DNA from 2 places in the Clostridium cylindrosporum DSM 605 genome. Region 1 is predicted to be linked to the other one. Evidence: predicted binding sites of a transcription regulator. Region 1 holds the regulator's gene; the other holds the start of a gene.
The links. The regulator HrcA, encoded in region 1, represses chaperone genes, less so after heat shock. The targets are predictions, from matches to a motif close to TGTTAGCACTCNNNNNNNNNGAGTGCTAACA.
Positions count from the first base shown of each region.

Region 2: the regulator HrcA is predicted to act here: its motif matches at 2,467-2,497, upstream of groES (co-chaperone GroES).

Region 1 is NZ_LFVU01000027.1:375,760-380,208, reverse strand. It holds gene dnaK (molecular chaperone DnaK) at 1-1,450, opposite strand, end outside; gene grpE (nucleotide exchange factor GrpE) at 1,509-2,063, opposite strand; gene hrcA (heat-inducible transcriptional repressor HrcA) at 2,097-3,128, opposite strand; gene hemW (radical SAM family heme chaperone HemW) at 3,244-4,347, opposite strand; gene lepA (translation elongation factor 4) at 4,347-4,449, opposite strand, start outside.
Region 2 is NZ_LFVU01000001.1:38,235-42,683, forward strand. It holds gene CLCY_RS00165 (hypothetical protein) at 1-10, shown strand, start outside; gene CLCY_RS00170 (hypothetical protein) at 7-432, shown strand; gene groL (chaperonin GroEL) at 476-2,098, opposite strand; gene groES (co-chaperone GroES) at 2,130-2,414, opposite strand; gene CLCY_RS00185 (ACT domain-containing protein) at 2,648-3,094, opposite strand; gene CLCY_RS00190 (hypothetical protein) at 3,105-4,449, opposite strand, start outside.

The sequences.
Region 1 (4,449 bases):
CTTCATCATCTGAAAGGTTAGTTGAAGCAGTAATTGTTATATCTGCCTTCTTTCCAGTAGCCTTATCCTCAGCTGAAACATTTACTATACCATTAGCATCTATATCAAATGTTACTTCGATTTGAGGAATTCCTCTTGGAGCTGGTGCAATTCCTGAAAGTTGGAATTTACCTAATGACTTATTGTCATTTGCCATTTGTCTCTCACCTTGAACAACATGTATTTCAACTGATGTTTGACCATCTGCAGCTGTTGAGAATACTTGGCTCTTCTTAGTTGGAATAGTAGTATTTCTAGGAATAAGTGCAGTTGCAACCCCTCCTAAAGTTTCAATTCCAAGTGAAAGAGGTGTAACATCTAGTAGTAGAACATCCTTAACATCTCCTGTTAATACACCTGCTTGAATTGCAGCACCTAAAGCTACACATTCATCTGGATTAACTCCCTTTGATGGTTCTTTTCCTGTAAAGTTCTTTACAGCGTCTTGAACTGCTGGTATTCTTGTTGATCCACCAACTAAAACTACCTTTTCTACATCATTAATTGAAAGACCTGCATCCTTTAGTGACTTTTCAATAGGTACTAAAGTTCTCTTTACAAGATCAGCTGTTATTTCATCGAACTTAGCTCTTGTTAAATTAATATTAAGGTGCTTTGGTCCTGTTTGATCAACTGAAATGAATGGTAGATTAACTTCAGTTGAAGTAAGTGATGAAAGCTCTATCTTAGCCTTTTCAGCAGCTTCCTTAAGTCTTTGCATTGCCATATTATCTTGTCTTAGGTCTAGTCCTGTATCATTTTTAAAGGTATCAGCAAGATAGTTTATAATTCTATCATCAAAATCGTCTCCACCAAGCTTTGTATCACCGTGTGTAGCTAATACTTCAAATACTCCATCACCAATTTCTAGTATTGATACGTCAAATGTACCTCCACCTAGGTCATATATAAGGATTTTATGATTTCCTTCTCCCTTATCAAGTCCATAAGCAAGTGATGCTGCTGTTGGCTCATTGATAATTCTTTGTACATTAAGTCCTGCAATTTTTCCAGCATCCTTAGTTGCTTGTCTTTCACTATCATTAAAGTATGCAGGTACTGTAATTACAGCATCTGTAACTGTTTCACCAAGATAGCTTTCTGCATCAGCCTTAAGCTTTGAAAGAATCATAGCTGAAAGTTCTTGCGGTGAATAATCTTTCCCATCTATATTTACCTTGTGGTCAGTTCCCATATGTCTTTTTATTGATATTATTGTTTTATCTGGATTAGTTATTGCTTGTCTTTTTGCAACTTGCCCAACTATTCTTTCTCCATCTGGCTTAAATCCAATAACTGATGGAGTAGTTCTTGCTCCCTCTGAGTTTGCTATTACAACTGGTTCTCCACCTTCCATAACAGCTACACATGAATTAGTTGTTCCTAAATCTATTCCTATTACTTTTCCCATAAAAGATTTCCTCCTTAAATTTAGAAAAATTAATTAAATAATCTTAAATATTTTTAATTTAGTTTGCCACCTTTACCATACTGTGACGAATTACTTTATCTTTATATGTATATCCCTCTAAAAGAACTTCTACAACTTCATTATCTCCATATGCATCATCATCAATGTGCATAACAGCATTATGAAGGTTAGGATCAAATTTCTCTCCCTTTGATGGAATTAGGGATACACCTTCTTTTTCTAAAATGTCCTTGAACATTTTTAGAATCATTTCAAGTCCTTCTTTTAGTGCACCTTCTTCATCTGAATGCTCAAGTGCTCTTTCTAGATTATCTAAAACAGGTATAATCTTCTCAATTGAAGTTCTAAATCCTTCATCAAATAGTCCTTCTTTTTCTTTTTGAGTTCTTTTTCTGAAGTTATCATATTCAGCCTTTGTTCTTTTAAGTAAATCTAAGTACTCTTCACACTCAGCTTCTTTTTTCGATAACATTTCTTTGATATTTTCACTACTTTCTTCTGTAGATTCATCAGCACATTTACCTTCAGTATCTACAGTATCTAGAAGCTCTTCAACATCTTCTAGATTTTCGTTAAGGTTTTTATCCTCCATAAAAGTCACCCTCTCAAATATATTTTTAAGGTGTTAATCCTCATAAGTTGTCTTTAAAACATCATTTAGTATATCTGTAAAACATTTCAGAACACCCATAACTCTAGAATAATTCATTCTAGTAGGTCCTATTACTCCTATACTTCCTACAGGTTTTTGGTTTATGCTATAAGTAGCTTTAACAATACTATACTTCTTGACCTCATCTATATCGTTTTCATCTCCTATTGATATTTCCAAAGGGTTTTCTGTTCCAATAAAAATTTTTCTTAACATATCACCATCTTCAACTAAAGATAGAAATTCCTTAGCTTTTTCAACATCGTTATATTCAGCATGGCTAAATATATTAGAAGCTCCTGAAAGATATAGTTTTTGTTGGTTTGTTTTAAGACTATCATATAATAGTGGTATTATTGAGTTTAATATTTCATTATATCCTTTTAATTCCTCTTGTATAGATGATATAACCGAAAGATTAATGTCCTCAACTGTTAATCCACATAATTTTTCATTTAACATACTGCTAATTTTCAGTAACATATCAGGTGATATTGGTCTTGGTAGTTTTATCATAACATTTTTAATCTGTGCCATATCTGTTACAACAACCGCAACTATTTCACTTTCATTTACTGGTATTAGCTTCAAAGATACTATTACACTTTTACTCACTGATGGAGTAATAATTGCTGCTGTGTAGTTTGTAACTTCAGATATAAGCTTTGCAGTTCTTTTTATCAACTTATCTACTTCATTAATAGTAGATAAGTGTATATAGTTTTTAATAAGCTCTATTTCTTCCTTCGTTGGGCTTCCAATTTCCATAAGCTTATCTACATAGAACCTATATCCTTTATCAGAGGGTATTCTCCCTGCTGAAGTATGTGGTTGTTTAATAAGTCCTAATTCTTCTAAATCAGCCATTTCATTTCTTATAGTTGCAGAGCTAAATCCAACTTCATACTTTTTTGCTATAGTTCTAGATCCTACAGGCTCGCCTGTTTGTATATAGTCCCTAACAATTGCGCTTAATATGGCTTTTTTTCTATCACCTATTTCCATATTATCACCTCGTTTATTAGCACTCATTATCAAGGAGTGCTAACGATTACATTTTTAAAATATCACTATTATTCTTTTTTGTCAAGGGATAATAGTGATATTTAAATTTTTATATTTAATTAATAAACTCTACAAATACGCTATTAGATAGATTAACTCCTTTTCTCGATAGCATAATTTTATCACCATCTTCTATAATAAGACCTTTATCCTTAAGAGAATTTATTTGATCACTATATATTGAATATATTGGCTTCTTAAATCTTTTCTCGAACTCTAATTTACTTATTCCATCAATAAGTCTAAGTCCTAAAAACATAAATTCTTCTATAGCAGATGATTCATCTATAATTTCTTCACTCTCTATTGGAGATTCTTCAAGATTTATATACTTTATATAATTATTAACAGAATATGCATTACTAAACCTTTTATTATCTATATATGAGTGGGCACCAGCACCTACACCGATATATTCTTCACATTTCCAATAACATTTATTATGAGAGCACTCAAATTTATCTTTTGCAAAATTTGATATTTCATACCATTTATAACCTTTTGACTGCAAATAATCTATTAGATAATCATACATTTCTCTTTCAACATCCTCATCAACTACTTCAAGTTTCCCCTTTTCTTGCATAGCATAAAAAGGGGTTCCTTCTTCTACTATAAGACTATATGCTGATATATGTTCAGGATTTAAGTTAGTTACTATTTCTAAGCTTTCCTTAAAATCCTCAAATCTTTGATTTGGTACTGCAAACATAAGGTCTATATTTATATTATCAAATCCCACTTCTCTTGCCATATTATATCCATCTAAAAATTCATTAAAATTATGAATTCTTCCAAGGGATTTTAGTATTTTATCATTGGTTGATTGTAGTCCAATGGAAAGTCTATTTACACCATACTTTTTCATAATACTAAGATTATCTTTTGTTAGAGTTCCTGGATTACATTCTACTGAAAATTCTACTGGGGAAAACTTTTCAAGTGACTTTAAAAGAAGTTCTAGATTCTGAATAGATAAAATGGTGGGAGTACCCCCACCAATAAATATTGTTTTAAATTTATATTCTGATACTGTACTAATTTCCTCTAAAAGTGCCTTAATATACTCATCTTCAAGTTCTCTATTTTCATATGAGTTAAAATCACAATATAGACACTTTCTAGCACAGAAAGGTATGTGAATATAAAGTGATTTCATTAACACTCTACCTTTAACACAGCCATGAAAGCTTCTTGAGGAACTTCTACTGTACCTATTTGTTTCATTCTCTTTTTACCTTCTTTTTGCTTTTCAAGAAGC
Region 2 (4,449 bases), on a different contig from region 1:
TACAATATGAGCTGCGCTAACTCATCAGGTACAGAATACTCAAGGATAATAAATACACTAAAGGAATGCATCATTGAAGTTAAAATGGATATAACTAGATATAAGATAATCCATAAAAGTTGCAATAAAAAGTCTCATCAGGATATAGTGAAATCCATAATAATAGATAAAGACTCACACCTTAAAATATTAAAGGAAATATTTAAACTCGCTACTGGAGAAGATTTGCATGAAAAGGTTTTAGAGGAAAAGACTATTACTTCTGATACATCAAATCTTATTAAACTTAGTATAGAAAAGGAATTTCAATTTGTTATACTTCTTAAAAACCTCCGATTTATTCTTCCAGAGCCAAGCGTTAAACAAGCAATTAATGCTATTTTAATAGATCAAAATTTAACTATAAATAAACTTATATATATGAATATATAAAAATAAAGAGTCCAATTTGGACTCTTTATTCATTAAGTTTATTTTAGTACATATCTGGCATTCCACCTGGCATTCCTGGCATAGCAGCATCCTTCTTTTCTGGAATATCTGCTACAGCAGCTTCAGTTGTAAGGAATGTTGATGCTACTGATGCAGCATTTTGAAGTGCTGATCTTGTAACCTTAGTTGGATCAACAATACCTGCTTTCACCATATCAACATATTCTTCCTTGTATGCATCGAAACCGATTCCAGCTTCGCTATTTCTTACTTTCTCAACTATAACTGCACCATCAACACCTGCATTTTCAGCAATTTGTCTTACTGGCTCTTCTAGTGCTCTCTTTATAATTGATACACCAACCTTAATATCTCCCTCAGCTTCAATCTTTTCTATAGCTGATAAAGCGTTGATATAAGCTGTTCCACCACCTGGAACTATACCTTCTTCAACAGCTGCCTTAGTAGCTGCTAGAGCATCTTCTATTCTAAGCTTTCTTTCCTTAAGTTCTGTTTCACTAGCTGCTCCAACCTTAACTACAGCAACTCCACCTGAAAGCTTTGCAAGTCTTTCTTGTAGTTTTTCCTTATCGAATTCTGATGTAGTTTCTTCGATTTGGCTCTTTATTTGTGAAACTCTGCTCTTAATAGCTTCCTTATCTCCTCTACCATTTACAATAGTAGTGTTTTCCTTAGAAATCTTAACGCTATCAGCTCTTCCAAGCATTGAAAGGTCAGCTTCCTTAAGATCACGTCCAAGTTCTTCTGAAATAACTTCTCCACCTGTTAGGATAGCTATATCTTGAAGCATTTCTTTTCTTCTATCTCCAAATCCTGGTGCCTTAACAGCAACACAAGTGAATGTTCCTCTTAGCTTATTAACAACTAGAGTAGCCAGTGCTTCACCTTCAACGTCTTCAGCAATTATAACTAGCTTCTTTCCTTGTTGTACAATTTGCTCAAGAACTGGAAGTATTTCTTGAATGTTTGATATCTTCTTATCTGTAATAAGTATATATGCATCATCAATGTCAGCTTCCATTTTATCTGTATCAGTTACCATGTATGCACTTAGGTATCCTCTGTCAAATTGCATACCTTCAACTACTTCAAGTTCAGTTCCCATTGATCTTGATTCTTCAACAGTTATAACTCCTTCATTTCCTACCTTTTCCATAGCGTCTGAAATAAGAGTTCCTATTTCTTCGTCTGCAGCTGATACAGCAGCAACTCTAGCTATATCTTCCTTACCACTTACTGGCTTTGAAAGTTCCTTTATTTGATCAACAGCAGTTTCAACAGCAAGTTTAATACCTTGTCTGATTAGCATAGGATTAGCCCCTGCTGTAACGTTCTTAAGACCTTCTCTTATAATTGCTTGAGCAAGTAGTGTAGCTGTTGTAGTTCCGTCTCCAGCTACATCATTAGTCTTAGTTGAAACTTCCTTAACTAGTTGAGCTCCCATGTTTTCATATGGATCTTCTAGTTCAATTTCTCTAGCGATTGTTACACCATCATTTGTTATAAGTGGTGAACCAAACTTCTTATCAAGTACAACATTTCTTCCCTTAGGTCCAAGTGTCACCTTTACTGTATTAGCTAATTTATCAACACCTTTTTGCATTGAACGTCTTGCGTCTTCACCAAAAATTAATTGTTTTGCCATAAAAAAATTCTCCCCTTTCTTTAAGTAAAAATTATTCTACTATTGCTAGAACATCTTCTTGCTTTAGTATTGTATATTCAATTCCATCAACCTTAACTTCATTTCCTGAGTATTTTGAGAAAATTACCTTATCTCCTACTTTAAGTTCCATTTTAACTTCTACGCCATTTTGGAATCCTCCTGGTCCAACAGCTATAACCTCAGCTATTTGTGGCTTTTCCTTCGCTGCTCCTGGTAGCACAATTCCACTCTTTGTAGTTTCTTCTGCTTCTACTTTCTTAATAACAACTCTGTCTCCTAATGGTCTTAGTGTCATTAATAATCCCTCCTTAAAGTTATATGTAATTTATTTATCTTCTCACTTTTATTATTAGCACTCTATTAAGTTGAGTGCTAATATATTTATAATATAAATAAAACTAGGGGTTTTTTCAAGCCTATTTTTAACCAAAAATTACTTATTCAAAGCATATTTACTCAATTAACTAAAAATATTTTAACTTTTCTAATAGTTTCTCAATATTTTTATTAATTTCTTGAATTTTTAAATTAAAACTTTGATAAAACCCTTAGACTTTTAACTCCTAACTGACTTTGAATAGAATCAAACAATTCCTCTATACTTTCGTCTAGATTAGAAACTTCTATTGATAAGGAAACCATTGCTATATTGTTTTGAGGTATGTTCTGATTAATAGTCAAGACATTTGCATTATGCTTTGCAATAAGGTCTAAAATTCTTGACAATGTACCCTTAACATGCTCAAGCATTAGCATTACTGTTATGATGTTATCTCGCCTTTCATCATAAAGATCAAAAATACTATCCTTGTACTTGTAGTATGTACTTCGGCTTATTCCAACCATCTTTACTGCATCGTTTATCTTATCACATGTGCCTTCGCCTAGAATCTTCTTTACTTCCATTACCTTTATAAAAACCTCAGGTAATACATTAGAACTAACAATATAGTACTTATCCTTATTATCTTCCATTTTTTTCACCTCAGTCTACCCACATAGCATTAACTTCTTTTACTGTACCTCTTTCTCCTATATAAGTTATAAGGTCTGCTAGTATGGAAATCTTAGAGTACTTGATGTCTCTTTTTGAAAGATCAATTACACCTACAAAAGTTTTATCTAAGAAAATATAATTTATATCTCTTCCTAAAATAAAAGATCTTGAATCATTCCATTTTGAAAGATATTTTTTGTTAAAATCCTTTTCAACTTTAATATTAAGTAATATTTTTTCTTGTTTTTCTGAGTGGTTAATTAGATTTCTTAGATTACTATGAAGCTTTTTATCACCACTTAAAAGTTCTACAACTATATCTTCTCTTTTATGGTCCATATCTCCTTCAAATACTTTATCTATCATAAGTGTCAAAACAAGCATTATAGCGTACAGTATACCATTTATTATACGTAAATCATATACAAATAGCAAAGAAAATATAGACATCACAATAGTGTATAGGAATAAGCTACGCTCTATTCCTATTGATATATTTTTTTGCTGTATATGCAGAAGATACATAATACGAGTAGACTTACTTCTCAGCCTAAAAATTCCAATAGATAATGCAAATGCCCCAGACAATGTCCAAATGAAAAATACACTTTGGATCAAGGATAAATCTATATATCCTAAACTATATATAAATGTATATATAATTATTGACGAAATAATACTAATTAAAAAATTTTCCTTAAGAATTTCTATAATCATAAAGTATGCATATGGAATCTTGACATTTTCTTTCACTATAGGAACAGCTACAAGCTTATCCCTACACTCAACCATCTGCTTAATATCAAATATATGTATAGACTTATTACTTAGAATATATACTTCATCATTCTTTACTACAAAATCAACTATCTCTTTCATATTAAGATGCTTTGGGTATAGTTCCCTTATCTTTTCACCTGTTCTTTTTAGAATATATATGCTATCGTTTTCACCATTTATGTTTAAATAAATTCTTTCTTCATCAATTTGAATCTTAGATATAAGCCTTTCATCAGCATCAGAATCTATAATAAACTCTTCTAACAAAGCTCCTATGTAGTTAATTTTAACCAACTTAAACTCATTATTAGCTGTAAATCCAGCGGCCCAGATATATTCTCCAATTACTTTGATTGAACTTGCGAAAAATAGTGATGTTAAAGAGATATTTTTTATCTCTTCCCCTGTACTTGAAAATATTTTTATAATGCTATTTTCACCATCATGGCCAAGACAAACAATATTATCATCTTCATCTACTTTAAAATCAAAGTATGTTCCATTAATTTGTATATGTATAGGATTTTTTGAAATCCTTTTGATTTCTGTATTT